3 regions of the Yersinia enterocolitica subsp. enterocolitica genome follow, and region 2 is predicted to be linked to each of the others. Evidence: predicted binding sites of a transcription regulator. Region 2 holds the regulator's gene; each other region holds the start of a gene.

Region 1 (6,627 bases), 1.5 Mb from region 2:
GACAGCAGTGCCTATACCCACGATGCGATGGCCCAAGCCATGGCTGAGCATCGTTATGACTTGCAATATCAGCTTTATACTCTGGCATTACACCGCTATTTGCGTCATCGGTTGAGTCATTATGACTATCAGCGCGACTTTGGTGGTGTCATTTATCTCTTCCTGCGTGGTGTTGATAAACAGCATCCGGGGAACGGCATTTTTAGCTGCCGCCCTGAACGAGAGCTCATTGAGGGAATGGACTGTTTATTCAGTGGTGGTGAAGTAGGGCCGCATATTAGTGACAACAGTGGTATGGCGATAACCGGTGAGGGCACATCAATATGATGACGTTACTGGAGCAAGCGGTTCGTGACCACTTACTACGGCCACTGGATGTTCAGTTCTCGCGGATGATAGCCGGTGATAATGATCCCATGTTGCAACTGGCAGCCGCTGTTCTCAGTGCTGAAGCTGGTGCTGGGCACGTGTGTCTACCATTGAGTTATTTGCAGCCAGATCAGCTGTTTGGTGGCCGACAGCCCGCGCTATCACAAGCACTGTGGCAGGCTGTCGGTGCACCAGATCAATTACATTGGATACAAAAACTCAATAGCTCCCCGGCAGTCAGCGATGGTTCGCAACCCACCCCCTTAGTGTTGCAAAATGACCGTTTGTATTTACAACGGATGTGGCAATACGAAGGTGATGTCGTGCGCTTTATTGCCAGTGACAATATGGCGTCGCTTATCAACGAAACCAGTGGCGGCAGCGAAACCAGAGATGTCAACGAAACATTATTAAGAGATACGCTTGATCGCCTATTTGGGCCGGCAGAAAATGAGGTCGACTGGCAAAAAGTCGCCGCGGCGGTAGCGGCTACCCGCCGTATTTCCGTGATTTCCGGTGGTCCAGGGACGGGGAAAACAACGACGGTAGCCAAGTTATTGACCGCATTGATACAACTGAGCAAAGGGCAACGTTTACGTATCCAACTTGCCGCTCCAACCGGTAAAGCTGCCGCACGGTTAACTGAATCGCTGGGGAACGCCATTCGCCAGCTCTCACTAACTGACGATGAACGCAAGCTATTCCCAGATCAAGCATCCACATTACACCGTTTATTGGGTGCACAACCTAACAGCCAGCGCTTACGGTACCATCGTGGTAACCCGCTAAACCTTGATGTGCTGGTGGTTGATGAAGCATCAATGGTGGATTTGCCCATGATGGCACGGCTCATTGCAGCATTACCCACTAAAGCTCAGGTGATTTTTCTCGGTGACCGTGACCAATTGGCTTCGGTAGAGGTGGGAGCTGTACTGGGTGATATATGTCGCTTTGCTGAGTTGGGTTACAGCGCGCCTAGAGCTAAACAGTTAGCTCGCTTAACGGGATGCACATTGGTGGGAAACATCCCGATTGGTGAGGTGGAGACAGATACCGTCAATGTCCGTGATAGTTTGTGTTTGCTGCGCAAAAGTTACCGCTTCGATGAAAAGTCCGGTATCGGGCAACTTGCTTTAGCGGTTAATGCCGGGAGATATCGTGATGCGTTAGCCGTTTTTAACGGTACATATTCGGATATCGAGCGCTTTTCTCTGGCAGATTCCGATGATTATCAGGTATTGCTGGAGGATTGTGCTGCTGGTTATCAGCACTATCTTGAACTGGCAGCCGCAGGTGCTGATGCGGTGGATGTACTTGCTGCATTTGGCCGCTATCAACTGTTATGCGCATTACGCGCCGGGCCATTTGGTGTCAGTGGCTTAAACGAGCGAATCGAACAACTATTGCATCGCAAGCGATTAATAGAGCGAACACCAGGGCCATCGGGCCGTTGGTATGTTGGCAGGCCGGTGATGATAGGGCTTAATGACAGTGCACTCGGTTTATTCAACGGCGATATTGGTATTGCTTTGCTTGATCCTGAAGGTGAGCTGCGGGTGCATTTCCAATTACCAGACGGCAATATCAAATCGGTGCAGCCGAGTCGTCTTCCCAGCCATGAAACTGCTTATGCTATGACCGTACATAAATCTCAAGGATCGGAGTTTGAGCATACTGCATTGGTTCTACCCAATACGTTCATGCCAGTGTTAACTCGAGAATTGGTCTATACCGCGATTACCCGCGCACGCCAGCGTTTGACACTGTATTGCAGCGATACAGTATTAAGTCATGCGATACGTACCCCTACGCTTCGCGTGAGCGGATTGGTAGATCGTTTGAATCAATTGAAGTGAAAATATCGAAGGGGCGAATACCCCTTCAGATTACAAATCTGCCAGTAAAATCTTTGAGCGGCGCTGATAGTTATACAACTCCTGCTTCTGAATAGGTAACACGTCAACCTCTGCGGGAGTAAAACCTCGCTCCTGGAACCAGTGGATACTACGGGTAGTTAACACAAAGAGTTTTTTAAGCCCCATTTGCCGCGCCTGATTCGCTACCCGTTTTAACAGCATTTCACCACGGGAGGAACTGCGATAATCCGGATGTACCGCGACACAGGCCATTTCACCGATTTGCTCCTCGGGGAAAGGATAAAGTGCGGCGCAGGCAATAGTCAGATTATCTCGTTCGATAATGGTGAATTTGTCTATTTCCATCTCAAGCTGCTCGCGTGAACGGCGTACTAAAATGCCTTGCTGCTCCAGTGGGCGAATCAACTCTAATATGCCGCCAATATCATTAATGGTCGCGCGACGAACTTGTTCTGCACTCTCCATGACAATCTGGGTACCGATACCATCACGAGAGAACAGTTCTTGTACCAGAGCGCCATCTTCTTGATAACTCAGTAAATGGCTCCGGCGTACACCGCTGCGGCACGCTTTCACGGCACCACGCAGAAAACGTACTGTCCCCGAGTTGTAATCACCCTCCTGCTCCAGATCTTCAATCCGTTTTTGAGCATCATTAGGGAACAGTTCTGAAATAATATTGCCTTCGCTATCCGTCACCCCTTGTGATGAACAGAAGCCGATCATTTTTTCAGCTTTCAGTTTGATAGCTAATTGAGTTGCAACTTCTTCAGAGGTCAAATTAAAGCTCTCGCCGGTCACTGATACTGCCACTGGCCCCAGCAACACAATAGCGCCATTGTCCAACTGGCGATGAATCGCTTCTTCATCGATCCGGCGAATACGGCCGCTATGGCAATAATCAACACCATCATCCACACCCAACGGCTGAGCAATAATAAAATTACCGCTGACCACATTGATATGCGCACCCTGGAGCGGAGTATTATTCAAACTCATCGATAATCTTGCAGTGATATCCAGCTGCAATAAACCCGCCGCCTGTTTGACCATTTCCAATGTCCTGGCATCAGTGACTCGGGTATGCTTGTGATAAACAGGTTCGTAGTGATGCTGTGCCAGATTGCTGTCAATTTGTGGACGAGCGCCATAGACCACAACCAGCCTGATCCCAAGGCTATGCAACAAGCCTATATCGTTAACGATACTAGAAAAGTTTTCATGCTCAATCGCCTCGCCACCCAGCATGACAACAAATGTCTTGCCGCGGTGCGCATTGATATAGGGAACTGAGTGGCGAAATCCCTGGACCAGTTCAGTACTACGTTCCTTCACGGTAGACCCTCTTTGAATTTTTATTCGGTATTTTTGTATTTTTATTCTTTTTTGACCAAGATGGCAAGCACCAAATTGCTATTAAATGCATATGTATGGCGTATGTGTATTAATAAATTGAATAACATAAAAATGTTTTTCTGATGACAGCGCGGGATCGATTCGTTAAAGTTTTTCCTCATGAATTTTTTTGTTCGCTTTTTATTCATATTTTGGTAGTTACTTTGGAGTTACATGGCAGATTCAAATCATAATTCTGGGCGTCGGCGTCTACTACAAGGTGCTGCCGCGACCTGGCTACTGAGTGTTAGCCGGGTTGGATTTGCTGCTTCTTCCCATATTATTGCCGTCAGGATTTGGCCCTCTTCAACTTATACCCGCGTCACCCTGGAATCCAATACACCGCTTAAATATCGTCAATTTGCGCTGACTAATCCGGATCGGATCGTGGTTGATATTGAAGGCGTGCATCTCAATAGCGCATTGAAAGAGATGACTAAGCAAGTTCAGTCCGGTGACCCTTACCTTAAGCAGGCACGGGTTGGGCAATTTGATAAAAATACGGTTCGGCTGGTTTTGGAGTTGAAGCAAAGTATTAGCCCACAGCTCTTTACTCTTAAACCCTTTGCTGAGTTCAAAAATCGCCTGGTAGTGGATCTCTATCCGCAAGAGGGGAAAACTTCGGCTGAAGATGATCCGTTACTGGCATTATTGGAAGATTATAATAAAGGTAATGTGGAACGCACTTTACCTGCTGAGGCACCCAAAGCGGGTAAAGCAGGGCGCGATAGGCCGATTGTTATTATGCTAGACCCAGGGCACGGTGGGGAAGACCCAGGAGCGATTGGGCGAAATAAGACCCGTGAGAAAGACATTGTGCTGCAAATTGCCCGTCGGTTGCAGGCACTGATTAAGAAAGAATCGAATATGCGGGTATTTATGACGCGTAATGAAGATGTCTTTATTCCATTAAAAGTCCGGGTGGCGAAAGCCCGTAAGCTGCGTGCGGATTTATTCATTTCGATTCATGCCGATGCCTTTACCAGTCAGGCAGCCAGAGGTTCCTCTGTCTTTGCGTTATCGACTAAAGGTGCAACCAGTACTGCTGCGCGTTTTTTAGCGCAAACACAGAATGAGGCCGACCAGATTGGCGGGGTTAGCAAAAGTGGTGATCGCTATCTTGACCATACCATGATTGATTTGCTGCAAACCGCGACGATTAATGACAGCCTAAAATTTGGTAAAGAAGTGCTCAACCGCATGGGGAAAATTAATAAGCTGCACAAAAATCGTGTTGATCAAGCGGGCTTTGCTGTATTGAAAGCACCTGACATTCCATCAATTTTGGTTGAGACGGCGTTTATCAGCAATTTGGAAGAAGAGCGAAAGTTACGAACCAGCCATTTTCAGCAGCAAGTGGCCGAATCCATATTTGCCGGTATCAAAGCTTATTTTGCTAATGGTGGGGCGATGGCCCGACTTTAATGAATGGATATTGCTATTAATTGAAATAATTCGAGTTGCAGGAAGGCGGCAACTGAGATAATCCCGATGAGTTGACGCCAGTCAATGATTCGGGTTAACGAAAGCAGCTAACGCACATGCGTGCTTGAAGTATGACGGGTATAACGCCAGAAACAAAAAAAACACCCTTAAGGGTGTCTGATGGCGATATGAAATGATTAAGAATTGGTTGCGGGGGCCGGATTTGAACCGACGACCTTCGGGTTATGAGCCCGACGAGCTACCAGGCTGCTCCACCCCGCGTCCGTCTTAATACAATTTCTATCTTACTACTTTATGACTTAATCATGTAATTGGTTGCGGGGGCCGGATTTGAACCGACGACCTTCGGGTTATGAGCCCGACGAGCTACCAGGCTGCTCCACCCCGCGTCCGTCTTAATACAATTTCTATCTTACTACTTTATGACTTAATCATGTAATTGGTTGCGGGGGCCGGATTTGAACCGACGACCTTCGGGTTATGAGCCCGACGAGCTACCAGGCTGCTCCACCCCGCGTCCGATTGAGCGCACTATACTCTGGATGAGATCTGTTGCAAGTAGTTTTGCCACTTAATTATGGTAAAAAAGGTTTTTCGATTAATTTATCAACTATCTGTTTCCTTTTTCCCCACAACAGTGTCAGGGGATTTTTTTCTGCATGCTGATTCCTTTATCTATAGGCGTTTGTTATCGTTCGCCGGTAGATAAAAGTAAGTAAGAGAAGAGAAGGCGTGAAATGACAAGTCGTTGGGGCAAATACCTACTAAGTGGAATAATGATTGCCGTTCTGGCAGGTTGCCAATCTCGGCCAACCGATCGTGGGCAGCAATATAAAGATGGGCGTTTGGAGCATCCACTGGAGTTAGTGAATGAACCACACGCAACAGGTAAGCCAGTCAACGCCAAAGATTTCTCTGATCAGGTGAAAGTGATTAACCAATCTTCACCGGGTCTGTATAACCGCAACAGTAGTACATTCAATGCGGTGGAAAATTGGATGTTAGCCGGAGCAGATACCAGTAAGTTAAGCCTGTTTGGTTTGAATGCTTATCAGATGGAAGGTGTGGATAATTTTGGTAATGTACAATTTACCGGTTACTACACGCCGGTGCTTCAGGCTCGCTATACCCCACAAGGCGAATTCCGCCATCCACTTTATCGCATGCCTGCTAAAGGAAAGGGGCGTCTACCTGATCGCGCAGCTATATATGCCGGCGCATTGGATAGCAAAAATTTAGTTATCGCCTACACCAATTCGCTGGTAGATAACTTTATGATGGAGGTACAGGGCAGTGGATATGTTGATTATGGTGATGGGCGACCACTGACTTTCTTCGGTTATGCGGGGAAAAATGGTCATGCTTATCGCAGCATTGGCAAAGTGCTGATTGACCGTGGGGAAGTGGCAAAAGCGGATATGTCGATGCAAGCTATCCGTCATTGGGCTGAAACTCACAGTGAAGCTGAGGTCAGAGAGTTATTAGAGCAGAACCCATCCTTTGTGTTCTTCAAACCGGAAATGTATGCGCCGGTGAAAGG
Region 2 (6,627 bases):
ACGCTATTTTGATTCAAAAACCGGTGCACTTCTCGACCGAAAAGTGAGAATAAGACAGCCTATAACCGAAGAATAAAAAAACCGCCAATAAAATGCATCGGCGGTTGATGGTGTCATTCAAGGGGCTATTATATAGCCCCTACTACACTGATTTATTTGACGAACTGCTCGCCTAACTCAATATCTTTATGCAGAACATCTAGCATATTTTCCAGTGCTTGTTGTTCAAAAGCACTCAGTTTGCCGATATCTTTCCGTTCCGCTACGCCATCTTTACCCAATAGAATTGGCTGAGCAAAGAAGCGGGCATACTTGCCATCACCTTCAACGTAAGAACATTCCACAACATTGCTTTCGCCTTGCAAAGCACGAACCAAAGAAAGACCAAAGCGTGCAGCAGCTTGCCCCATAGACAGAGTCGCTGACCCGCCACCGGCTTTTGCTTCGACAACTTCAGTGCCTGCATTCTGGATACGCTTAGTCAGATCAATAACTTCTTGTTCTGTGAAGCTGATACCTGGAATTTGTGAAAGCAATGGAAGAATGGTCACACCTGAATGGCCGCCAATAACTGGTACTTCGATATCCTGAGGTTGCTTACCTTTCAGCTCTGCAACAAAGGTATTTGAACGGATGGTATCGAGAGTAGTAATACCGAATAATTTGTTTTTATCGTAAACACCGGCTTTTTTCAGCACTTCTGCCGCAATAGCAACGGTTGTATTAACTGGGTTAGTAATGATACCAATTAAAGCTTTCGGGCAAGTACGCGCGATTTGCTCAACCAGATTACGAACAATACCCGCGTTCACATTGAACAGATCTGAGCGATCCATGCCAGGTTTACGTGCGACACCCGCAGAGATCAGAACAATATCTGCCCCTTTCAGGGCCGGGGTAGCATCTTCACCGCTGAAACCTTTAATATTAACAGCAGTTGGGATGTGGCTCAGATCAACCGCAACACCAGGAGTCACTGGCGCGATGTCATATAATGAGAGGTCTGAACCTGAAGGAAGCTGGGTCTTGAGTAGAAGAGCGAGGGCCTGGCCGATACCACCAGCGGCACCGAGAACTGCAACTTTCATCCTATACTCCTTATTATATTTAATTTAAATTTGCCGTGAATTCATCTATTTACGAACCTTAATTTATTGCGATTTTAAACACAATCTATTAACAGTCAGATTGAGATATCACGCATCAAAAAGGCGCATAAGGTTTGTCTATTTTAGAGTAAATCGCTTATTCATTAATGATATAGCGCACATTATTCTAAAATTCCTCGCAGTATTCATGACAGGTTAATCGGCGGTTACATTACACCCTTCCTTTACATCAAAACAACATCATTTTAATAACATTTTAGCTACTCAGCACTAATGTTAAAAAAAGCTGATTTAGCATAATCGTAACAGGCGGGTAGTGTTAAAATTTCAGCACACCTTGATATCAGGGCTTTTATCACCAATACTCCATAGTCATGTTGAATAAAAATTCATTTATATGCATAATAATCCTATTCACTATTGACTGTTCAGGGCATAAAAAATGCGTAACCCCGCCAAACAAGAAGATCTTATCAAGGCGTTTAAAGCGTTATTGAAAGAAGAGAAATTCAGTTCTCAAGGTGAAATCGTTTTGGCCTTGCAGGAAGAAGGCTTTGAAAATATTAATCAGTCCAAAGTTTCGCGCATGTTGACCAAATTTGGTGCGGTCAGAACGCGTAATGCAAAAATGGAGATGGTTTATTGTTTACCGGCTGAATTAGGCGTTCCGACAACCAGCAGCCCACTAAAGAACCTGGTATTGGATGTCGATTATAACGATTCAGTGGTGGTGATTAACACCAGCCCAGGTGCGGCCCAATTGATCGCGCGCCTACTGGACTCATTAGGTAAAGCGGAAGGTATTCTAGGCAGTATTGCGGGTGACGATACCATTTTTACCACGCCAGCCAGAGGTTTCACTGTCGAACAGTTACACGAGGCCATCCTCCGCTTGTTTGAACAAGAGCTTTAATTCTCCACGAATTTATAGATGCGGCCTTATATGCCGCATTTTCTCATTTGGTACACATCTCCCCCTTATTAGTCCTAAATATCTCGCAACAAACAGGGCATCAGACTGCCTTATCTATTTAAAATCACTCAATACCCCTGTTTTTATTCCATTTATGGTCAAAGTCACCATACTCTTTCGCACTTTTAGTCAAAAACACTTATCGCATTGAAAAAACACTATTTTTTCTTAAAACTGCTGTTTTTTAATCAGTTTTTATTCCTTTTGGTTATTAAAAAGTAATAACTTACGAGAAAGTGACGACAAATATTATTAGCTGGCTATTAATATTCTCAGTTACTAGCTGTATACTCATTTTCGTGACGTAAATCACACTTCCTGTGAAGTGATAAAAGAATAAATAGAGGTAATAATATGAAAGTTAAAACTACTATCGCAACCATGAGCATTCTATCTGCATTGTCATTTGGTGTTTTTGCAGCTGATTCAATCAGTGAAAATCAAGCCGCTAACTTACAGCCGATGGGGACTATTACCGTCAGTGGCCTGAATGGTGCACCTTCTGATATTCGCCAGGCACTGTCTGAGAAAGCCGATGCAATGGGCGCTAAAGCTTACAAAGTGATTGAAGCTCGTGAAGAGAACAATTGGCATGCCACTGCTGAGATCTACAAGTAAGTTTAAGAAATAAAAGTAAATGCCCCGTAATAAGGGGCATACTTTCTATTTTAGGTTTTTAATATTTCGATGGTTTATTCAATAGGTTGAAAATTAACACAAAGATGAATTTTCTGACTATTGAATAGAATACTCATTGGAAATGATATTGATTTAACAGATGTATTAGATCACTACCGCAACAGAATAATCCCTCGTCGTCTATCCGACGAACCCTTTTACCCCCGCTATGCGGGGGCTTTTTTTATCCTGCTTACTCCTGAGACTGTGCCTCATACTCTGCTTTTTGACTCAAAGCACTCAATAATTTGTCATGAATACCGCCAAAGCCGCCATTACTCATCACCAGAATGTGATCCCCTGGTTGGGCTGTTTTGACAACCATATCAACTAACGTATCAATATCAGCACTCCAATACGCTGGCTGAATACAGGCTTCGGCAACTTCGACCACTTGCCATGGAATATGCTGCGGCTGGAACAAGAATACTTCATCTGCACGGCCTAATGACGGTGCCAATTCGTTTCTACACATCCCCAACTTCATGGTGTTAGAACGCGGCTCCAGTACCGCCAGAATTCGTGCTGTTCCGCCGACTTTACTGCGCAGCGCCGCCAGTGTCGCAAGAATTGCTGTAGGATGATGGGCAAAATCATCATAAACCGTGACACCATGGGCTTCACCGCGTAATTCCAACCGGCGACGGGCATTAATAAAATCCCCCAGCGCCCGACAAGCTGCAGCCGGTAGTACGCCTACATGCCGAGCAGCAGCAATAGCCATTAAGCCATTATGCATATTATGCTCACCCACCAATGACCAACTGACCTCGCCCACCAATTTATTGTCGAGGAACACTTCAAAGACACTGGCATCTACTGCGACTTTACGTGCAAACCAACGGCCCGTTTCCCCCACCAGTTCTTGTTCACTCCAGCAGCCCATCGCCATTACTTGTTTGAGATGGTTGTCATTACCCGGAATAATGATTCTGCCTGTTCCTGGTGGCACCAGGCGCACCAGATGATGAAATTGCTTCTGGATCGCATTAAGATCATCAAAGATATCAGCATGATCAAACTCAAGGTTATTCATCACCAAAGTTCTTGGGCTGTAATGAACAAATTTGGAACGCTTATCAAAGAAGGCGCAATCATATTCATCAGCTTCGATGACAAAGAATGGGCTATTGCCTAAACGAGCTGAAACATCGAAATTACCAGGCACACCACCAATGACAAAACCAGGCTCATAACCGCAAGCTTCCAGAATCCAGGCTACCATCCCAGCAGTGGTGGTCTTGCCGTGTGTACCGGCGATTGCCAATACCCAGCGCTCCGGCAACACATGGTCATGCAGCCATTGTGGGCCAGACACATACGGGATACCTTGTTCCAATACCGCTTCAACGCAAGGATTACCACGGGTCATGGCATTGCCGATAATAACGAGATCCGGTGTTGGTTTCAGCTGAGCTGGGTCATATCCCTGGATCAAGTCGATCCCTTGGTTCTCCAACTGTGTGCTCATCGGCGGATACACGTTAGCATCCGATCCCGTCACTTCATGACCTAATGAACGGGCGAGCATAGCCAAGCCGCCCATGAAAGTGCCGCAGATACCTAATATGTGAATGCGCATAAATTTTCCGTATTAATAGCTTCGAGTTTGCCACCATTCTACCGCTCAGAATCAAAGAGAAGAAATGGAATTGCCTATGAATAATTCTTACCTTTGGGCTACACTGCTGCCATTAAGTGAGTTGTTCGTTAATAAATCGATATTTAACCGTAGATTCAGGGATTGTGTCATGAAAACGTTAGGCGAATTCATCGTTGAGAAACAGTTAGACTTCTCTCACGCCACCGGCGAATTAACTGCATTACTTTCAGCAATCAAACTCGGCGCAAAAATCATTCATCGCGACATCAACAAAGCAGGTCTGGTTGATATTTTAGGTGCGAGCGGTGTTTCAAATATTCAAGGCGAAGACCAGATGAAACTCGATCTGTTTGCCAATGAAAAGTTGAAAGCAGCCCTAAAAGCGCGTGGCGAAGTGGCCGGTATCGCCTCAGAAGAAGAAGATGACATTGTTATCTTTGATGGTGGCCGCGCAGAAAATGCCAAATATGTGGTTCTGATGGATCCGCTGGATGGTTCTTCAAATATTGACGTGAATGTGTCCGTCGGTACTATTTTCTCCATCTATCGTCGCATCACCCCATTTGGCACACCGATTACTGAAGCAGACTTCCTGCAACCGGGCACTAAGCAAGTTGCGGCAGGCTATGTGGTGTACGGCTCGTCAACCATGTTGGTGTATACCACCGGTTATGGCGTCCATACCTTCACTTATGATCCATCGCTGGGCGTTTTCTGTTTATCCGGCGAAAAAGTGCGTTATCCCGCAACCGGTTGCATGTATTCCATCAACGAAGGGAACTACATTAAATTCCCATTGGGTGTGAAGAAATACATCAAATATTGCCAAGAGCAAGATGAAGCCACTCAGCGCCCATACACTTCACGCTATATTGGCTCACTGGTTGCCGACTTCCATCGTAACCTGTTGAAAGGTGGGATTTATATTTACCCAAGTACCGCCAGCCATCCGCAAGGTAAATTGCGTTTGCTGTATGAGTGCAATCCAATGGCATTCCTGGCAGAACAAGCCGGTGGGAAAGCCACTGATGGGGTTAATCGCATTCTGGATATCGTGCCGGAGAAACTGCACCAGCGCGCACCTTTCTTCGTGGGCACTAAATCCATGGTTGAAGATGCGGAAAGCTTTATCGCCAAATTCCCGGATGAAGAAGCTAAGTAACTATCGCTAACATTAGAAAACAGCGGCCACTAAGCCGCTGTTTCAGACTGCTGACAAACCCAATGACTCGATCTTGCAAGGTGAAGGCAGGTAGAAGAGTAAAGCGTCCGCGCCAGGGAGGGGTTTACGGCGTCTTTACGATCTGCCTGTTTTCACCGTTACGGGCACTTTGTCATTAACCTCAACAGCGGCCCACTAAGCCGCTGTTTTTTTATGCGACGACCGCCAGCTCATCACCTTGTAATTTAAATACTGCCATACTGGCTGACAGTGCATCGGCTTGTTCCTCTAATGAACGCGTTGCCGCAGCCGCTTGCTCCACCAATGTGGCATTCTGCTGCGCCACCTGATCCATCTGAGCTATCGCGACATTCACTTGCTCAATTCCGCTACTTTGCTCATAAGAAGCAGCTGAGATTTCGCGCATCAATGCAGTGACTCGGTTCACTTCATCGGCAATCTCATGCATGGTTTTCCCTGCGGATTCAGCCATATCCGCCCCTTCCCGCACTCGATTTTGCGATTCAACAATCAAGTCTTTAATTTCTTTTGCTGATTGTGCGCTGCGCTGAGCCAGATTGCGAACCTCGCCCGCCACCACCGCGAAACCACGGCCTTGCTCTCCGGCTCTGGCGGCTTCAACTGCCGCATTAAGCGCTAAGATGTTGGTCTGAAACGCAATACCGTCAATCACAGCAATAATATCGGAGATACGGCGTGAACTGGTGGTAATCGCCTGCATTTTATCAACAACATGGCTGACGACTTTACTGCCTTTACTGGCGATATCCGACACACTCATCGCCAGACGATTGGCTTGATCCGAGTTTTCAGCATTCATTTTCACCGTCGAGGTCAACTGCTCCATACTGGCCGCAGTCTGTTCTAATGAAGATGCCGATTCTTCAGTTCGTTCCGCCAAATGGTTATTACCTGCGGCTAATTCTCGCGATCCAATACCAATTTGACCACCGACATCGCGCACATTACTGACAGACGCCACCAGCGATTGCTGCATGGTTTGCAGCGCTTTTGCCAGCCGGGCCAACTCCGTATTGCCCTCACTGTTGATATTGTGAGTTAAATCGCCATCAGCTATATA
Region 3 (6,627 bases), 350 kb from region 2:
TCAGCAATAGCGTCGGTATGACGGGTGCTTTCCTGACGCACATCGATACGCACCAATGGCACACCAAAACAGCGCACGCGGCGTAAGGTATCGAGTAACTGGCCGTTGGCGATGATTTCCATGCCACAAGCTTTCAGGGATTGATAACAAGCGTATAGCGGATCCCATAGTTGGTCATTGCTGACCAGCAAATCTGTTGGTGGCAATACGCGCTCGCCCTTCAGACGTGCTTCCAGATAAGCCTGAGTATTGGTCAACTGGGTACGCACGCGTTTCATCAGTTCACGATAAGGTTCGAGCACCTCTTCGCCGCCCGCCAATTCACGCAGTTCCGGCGTACATTCCGACATGGAAAGCTCTGACACCAATACTTGAATGTCGCGCAGGAATAAATCAGTGGCTTTCCAGCGGCTTAGTAATAGCACATGGCGGGTAATTTCAGCGGTGACATTCGGATTACCGTCACGGTCGCCCCCCATCCATGAAGTGAAGCGAATCGGCACCGCTTCTACCGGCAAGCGATAATCGAGGGAGTTTTGCAACTGCTCGTTAAATTCACGCAGGAAAGCGGGCACACCTTCCCATAAGCTGTTTTCAACCACAGCAAAGCCCCATTTGGCTTCATCAACAGGGGAAGGGCGGATTTTACGAATTTCGTCGGTATGCCATGATTGTGCGACTAATTGCCGCAAACGACGCATGATCTTGTTGCGTTCGTAATCGGCTAAATCATTGTGATCCAACTGGCTCAGGCAGGTATTCACTTCAACCAGTTTATGAATCAAGGTGCGGCGGGTAATTTCCGTTGGGTGAGCCGTTAGCACCAGCTCAATGGATAGCTCATCAACCGCGCTGCGCATGTCTTGCTCACTCAGCTTTTTGTCTTTTAAGCGGGTGAACAGTTGGGCCAGTGCTTCGGGGTTACTCGCGGCTTCACCATGCGGCGAAATGCTGTGATATTGCTCTGCCGTATTCGTCAGATTGAGGAATTGGCTAAAAGCACGGGCAACCGGCAGCAGTTCGTCGTTGGATAAATTTTGCAGTGTCGTCAGTAGCTCCTGACGGCTCGCTTCATTACCGGCACGCGAAGATTTAGATAATTTACGGATGGTTTCTACTTTTTCAAGGATGTGTTCACCAAGTGCTTCCTTGATGGTGTCCCCGAGTAGCGTACCGAGCATACTGACGTTACTTCGCATTGCGGAATATTGTTCGTTCATATGACCCCTGACCCATATCCCCTTCGCCCTTGACGCCGCAGGGTTGTTAGCGACGCTCACTCACTCGAATCACTGACCAGTGTCAGCTCATCGAGATTTGTTCACTTGCTGCCTACCTGCAACGCCAATGACTTTGGGTATAAACTTTTATGGTTTCTTTTTGTAAATTAGTTTCATCCAAAAGGCTAAGATGGACAAATCCACTCGCCACGTTCAATTCCATACCCCAATTGACACTATTTTTAGCAAAAAAACATCATTTTTAGGGATATTGCTGAAATTTAATTACCAAGGCCAGATTATCAGTCTGGCTTATCGGCAATATTGATCCGCCTACCCCATAGTGGTTATTTCTGCTGGCAGAAATTATCGACTAATTGACCAATTAGCTCACGTGTGGGTTCGATAAAGGCCATGTCGATAAATTCATCCGGCTGATGGGCTTGATTGATGGAGCCTGGCCCCAGCACCAATGTCGGGCAAATTTGCTGAATAAACGGGGCTTCGGTGCAGTAGTTCACCACTGCGGTGCGCTCACCCAATAATTCCTCGATAACCCCGACCATATGATGATCTGTCGGACATTCATAGCCCGGAATCGGTGGATGCAGTTGGTCAATACTCAAGCGGCCCGGCCAGCGGGCACTGACGGGGGCCAGCGCTTCAGTCATCAATTCATCCAGATCACTTAATGTCAGCCCCGGTAACGGGCGGATATCCATATGTAATTCACAGCAAGCACAGATACGGTTCGCTGCATCACCGCCATTAATATGGCCGAAATTCATTGTTGGATAAGGGATGGCAAATGCCGGGTTGTTATAACGCTCTTGCAAAGTGGTACGCAGCTTCATTAGCTCGGTGATAGATTCATGCATCAAATCAATAGCATTAACACCACGCGCCGGATCACTGGAATGGCCGGACTGACCGGTAATACGAATCGCATTGGAAATATGGCCTTTGTGCGCGCGCACCGGTTGCAGTGATGTTGGCTCACCGATAATGGCAAAGTCAGGGCGTAATTGGGTGGAAGCGGCAAAATAGCGTGCGCCCGCCATGGTGGTCTCTTCATCGGCGGTTGCGAGGATATACAGTGGTTTACTTAATGTGCTGGCATCGATATCACGCACCGCATCAAGAATAAAGGCAAAGAAGCCTTTCATGTCGGCAGTACCCAGACCATACAATTTATTGTCATGCTCGGTCAGAGTGAAAGGGTCGCGCGTCCAGCGGCCTTCATCGTAAGGTACGGTATCGGTATGACCTGCCAAGAGTAGCCCGCCGCTGCCCTCTCCGCTGCTTTTTTTGCCAACAGAGTTTTCACCAATAGAGGCAAGCAGATTAAATTTGTGGCGTGTATCCGGTACCGGCTGGATTTCGACGCGAAAACCCAGATCAGCAAACCATCCGGCCAACAAGTTGATTAACGCCTCATTGCTTTGATCGAGAGCGCTATCGGTTGCGCTGATTGATGGCGTGGCGATTAACGCCCGATACAGCTCAATAAATGGAGGTAATTTCATCTTCACTGTTGACAGCCTTTGGTTAGGATAGTATCAATATTCATGCATTAATTATGAATAAAAATACATTAAGCTTGAGTGTAAGGGAACTGAAAAAACCCTTAAATTGACGAAAATGTCAATGCTCAATCACGTGGGGAAACAGTAAAACCTTGCTGAGAACCCAAATGTCAGTTTTGACTACTTATGTTGTTATACCCACTAAATTTATATCCAATGTCATTGGAGTTGTAAGTAGGCAGCAAGCGGGCGCATCCCGATGAGCTGACACAGGTCAGTGATTCGAGTGAGTGAGCGTCGCTAACAACCCTACAGCTTCAAGTACAAAGGGTAAGGTAAACTGAACCCATGTTGAATACACTAATTGTTGGTGCCAGTGGTTATGCCGGAGCAGAACTTACGGCTTACCTGAATCGTCACCCACATATGAACATAACCGCTTTAGCGGTTTCAGCGCAAAGTGCAGATGCAGGAAAATTGCTTTCTGATCTGCATCCGCAACTAAAAGGCATTATTGATCTTCCGCTGCAACCCTTGCTGGATGTAGCTCAGGCGGCAAAAGGGGTGGATGTTGTTTTCCTCGCCACTGCCCATGAAGTCAGCCATGATTTAGCGCCACAATTCCTGGCGGCGGGTTGTGTAGTCTTTGATCTTTCCGGTGCATACCGGGTTCAGAATGCCGAGTTTTACCGCCAATATTACGGTTTTGAGCATCAACATGCCGATTGGCTGGATAAAGCGGTCTATGGGTTAGCTGAATGGCAGGCGGAAAAAATTAAGCAGGCCCAATTGATCGCGGTGCCTGGCTGTTATCCCACCGCATCCCAACTGGCGCTTAAGCCGTTGGTCGATGGCGGCTTACTCAATGAGGCGCAGTGGCCCGTGATTAACGCCGTCAGCGGTGTTAGTGGCGCGGGGCGCAAAGCCAGTATTGGCAACAGTTTCTGTGAAGTGAGTTTGCAACCCTATGGTTTGTTTAATCATCGTCATCAGCCGGAAATTGTCGCCCACCTTGGTACTCCAGTGATTTTTACCCCGCACTTGGGGAATTTCGCCCGCGGTATTTTGGCAACCATTACCTGCCGCCTGAAAGTGGGGGTGACGGCGCAAGATATCGCTGAGGCATACCATAATGCTTATCAATATAAGCCGCTGATTCGGCTCTATAAGCAAGGCGTACCGGCGCTAAAAGCGGTAGTGGGTCTACCTTTCTGTGATATCGGTTTCTCGGTGCAGGGTGAACATTTAATTATTGTCGCGACAGAAGATAACCTGCTGAAAGGCGCGGCGGCCCAGGCGGTGCAATGCATGAATATACGTTTTGGCTTTGCGGAAACCCAAGCTCTGTTGTGAGCAATAAAACGCTAAGCAGCAGAGGTTGTAACCGAGTCGGAACTGACATTTTTTCTAATTATATTGAGGCGAAACATGATAAATCCGTTGGTCATTAAATTAGGTGGCGTATTGCTCGACAGCGAAGAAGCGCTGGAACGCCTGTTTACGGCATTGGTGACCTATCGTGAGAAGCATGAGCGCCCGCTGGTGATCATGCACGGTGGTGGTTGTCTGGTTGATGATCTGATGAAAAAACTCGCGTTGCCGGTGGTGAAGAAAAACGGCCTGCGTGTGACGCCAGCCGATCAAATTGACATTATTACCGGGGCATTAGCGGGTACCGCCAACAAAACATTGCTGGCCTGGGCGGTTAAACATGACATTAATGCGGTTGGCTTATGCTTGGGTGATGGTAATACCGTGTCGGTCACCCCGCTGGATGCGGCACTTGGTCATGTGGGCAAAGCCGAAGCTGGCTCACCGGCTTTAGTACAAACCTTACTGGCCGCAAATTACATGCCTATCATCAGCTCTATTGGTATTACTAAAGATGGCAGTCTGATGAACGTAAATGCCGATCAGGCAGCGACGGCTTTGGCCGCGACATTGGGAGCCGATTTAATTTTGCTGTCGGATGTCAGTGGGATTTTAGATGGCAAAGGCCAGCGCATTGCTGAAATGACGGCACAAAAAGCCGAACAACTGATTGCGCAGGGCATCATCACTGACGGCATGGTGGTTAAAGTGAATGCGGCGCTGGATGCGGCCCGTTCATTGGGCCGTCCGGTGGATATCGCCAGTTGGCGTCATGCAGACCAGTTACCGGCGCTGTTTAACGGTGTGCCAATTGGCACGCGTATTCTGGCCTAAATATCCTTCTTATTTGCAGTTGCAGTGGTGTTAGCGGCTCTTACTCACCCGAATCACTGACTTGAGTCAGCTCAACGGGATTAATGAGCCTCATCCTTGAGGCTCACCCTGCGGGCTAGCATAAATGCTGTTCAAATCGGTTCTCGACCAATTTGTCACGCGTTTGCTGCCTTGCTGCCACTCCAACTACTTTGGGTATATTATGAGTTTTTATTCTGAAACTAGGGAAGAAAGATTATGGCATTGTGGGGCGGACGGTTCAGTCAGGCGGCAGATCAGCGTTTTAAGCAATTTAACGATTCCCTGCGGTTTGATTACCGACTGGCAGAGCAGGATATTATAGGTTCTGTTGCCTGGTCGAAAGCACTGGTCACGGTCGGCGTTTTAACGACGGCCGAACAGCAACAACTTGAGCAGGCGCTCTCTGTTTTATTAGAGGAAGTGCAGGCCGATCCACAAGCTATTTTAGCCAGTGATGCAGAAGATATTCACAGCTGGGTTGAAACCAAACTGATTGATAAAGTCGGTGATTTAGGCAAAAAACTGCATACCGGGCGCAGCCGTAACGATCAGGTGGCAACTGACCTAAAGTTGTGGTGCAAATTTCAGATAACCGAACTAAAAACCGCCGTACAGCAATTGCAACAAGCGCTGGTTATCACCGCCGAGGCCAATCAGGATGCCGTGATGCCGGGTTATACCCATTTGCAGCGTGCTCAACCAGTGACCTTTGCACACTGGTGTCTGGCCTATGCTGAAATGCTGGCTCGTGATGAAAGCCGCCTGCAAGATACCTTGAAACGCCTGGATGTCAGCCCGTTAGGCAGTGGCGCTTTAGCTGGAACTGCCTACGCTATTGATCGCGAACAACTGGCGGGTTGGTTAGGTTTTGCTTCGGCTACTCGTAATAGTCTGGACAGTGTTTCTGACCGTGACCATGTGTTGGAATTACTGTCTGATGCCAGTATTGGTATGGTGCATTTGTCCCGTTTTGCTGAAGATCTGATTTTTTTCAACAGTGGCGAAGCTGCTTTCGTTGATTTATCGGATCGTGTTACGTCTGGCTCTTCCTTGATGCCGCAAAAGAAAAATCCAGATGCGCTGGAATTAATCCGTGGGAAATGTGGCCGGGTACAGGGCGCATTGACTGGAATGATGATGACGCTCAAAGGCCTGCCTCTGGCTTATAACAAAGACATGCAAGAAGACAAAGAAGGCCTGTTTGATGCGCTCGATACCTGGCTTGACTGCTTGCATATGGCGGCGCTGGTATTGGATGGTATTCAGGTGAAACGCCCCCGTTGCAAAGAAGCGGCTGAGCAAGGTTATGCCAATGCGACTGAGTTAGCTGATTATCTGGTCGCCAAAGGTGTGCCATTCCGTGAGGCACACCATATTGTTGGTGAAGCGGTGGTTGAGGCTATTCGTCAGGGGAAAGCATTAGAGGCTTTATCACTAAGTGACTTGCAAAAATTCAGTGCAGTCATTGGCGATGATGTTTATCCGATTCTGGCATTGCAATCTTGTTTAGATAAGCGTGTTGCTAAAGGCGGTGTTTCACCCCAGCAAGTCGCATCGGCCATTGCCGAGGCTAAAGTGCGTTTATTTTAATTCGCAGAGTATTGGTTAATGTTGCGGCGGGCCACAATTAATGTGGCCCGTTTTGCGTTATAAAT

The links. Region 2 encodes ArgR, which controls arginine synthesis, uptake and breakdown. Its sites were predicted from a motif close to ANTGAATAAAAATACANT; they were not measured.
Region 1: argA (amino-acid N-acetyltransferase) is a predicted target of ArgR. The motif match lies at 3,614-3,631, and genes of this name have one in related genera.
Region 3: argC (N-acetyl-gamma-glutamyl-phosphate reductase) is a predicted target of ArgR. The motif match lies at 2,799-2,816, and genes of this name have one in related genera.

The regions. Positions count from the first base shown of each region.
Region 1 covers NZ_LR590469.1:2,353,532-2,360,158, reverse strand. Annotated here, with positions in the region: gene recB (exodeoxyribonuclease V subunit beta) at 1-327, shown strand, start outside; gene recD (exodeoxyribonuclease V subunit alpha) at 324-2,225, shown strand; gene argA (amino-acid N-acetyltransferase) at 2,256-3,581, opposite strand; gene amiC (N-acetylmuramoyl-L-alanine amidase AmiC) at 3,816-5,066, shown strand; tRNA gene FGL26_RS11250 (tRNA-Met) at 5,272-5,348, opposite strand; tRNA gene FGL26_RS11245 (tRNA-Met) at 5,400-5,476, opposite strand; tRNA gene FGL26_RS11240 (tRNA-Met) at 5,528-5,604, opposite strand; gene mltA (murein transglycosylase A) at 5,825-6,627, shown strand, end outside.
Region 2 covers NZ_LR590469.1:3,825,303-3,831,929, reverse strand. Annotated here, with positions in the region: gene FGL26_RS18160 (helix-turn-helix domain-containing protein) at 1-76, shown strand, start outside; gene mdh (malate dehydrogenase) at 153-1,088, opposite strand; gene argR (transcriptional regulator ArgR) at 1,552-2,022, shown strand; gene yhcN (peroxide/acid stress response protein YhcN) at 2,437-2,700, shown strand; gene mpl (UDP-N-acetylmuramate:L-alanyl-gamma-D-glutamyl-meso-diaminopimelate ligase) at 2,954-4,342, opposite strand; gene fbp (class 1 fructose-bisphosphatase) at 4,512-5,525, shown strand; gene FGL26_RS18130 (methyl-accepting chemotaxis protein) at 5,737-6,627, opposite strand, start outside.
Region 3 covers NZ_LR590469.1:3,472,950-3,479,576, forward strand. Annotated here, with positions in the region: gene ppc (phosphoenolpyruvate carboxylase) at 1-1,220, opposite strand, end outside; gene argE (acetylornithine deacetylase) at 1,568-2,746, opposite strand; gene argC (N-acetyl-gamma-glutamyl-phosphate reductase) at 3,095-4,099, shown strand; gene argB (acetylglutamate kinase) at 4,175-4,951, shown strand; gene argH (argininosuccinate lyase) at 5,189-6,562, shown strand.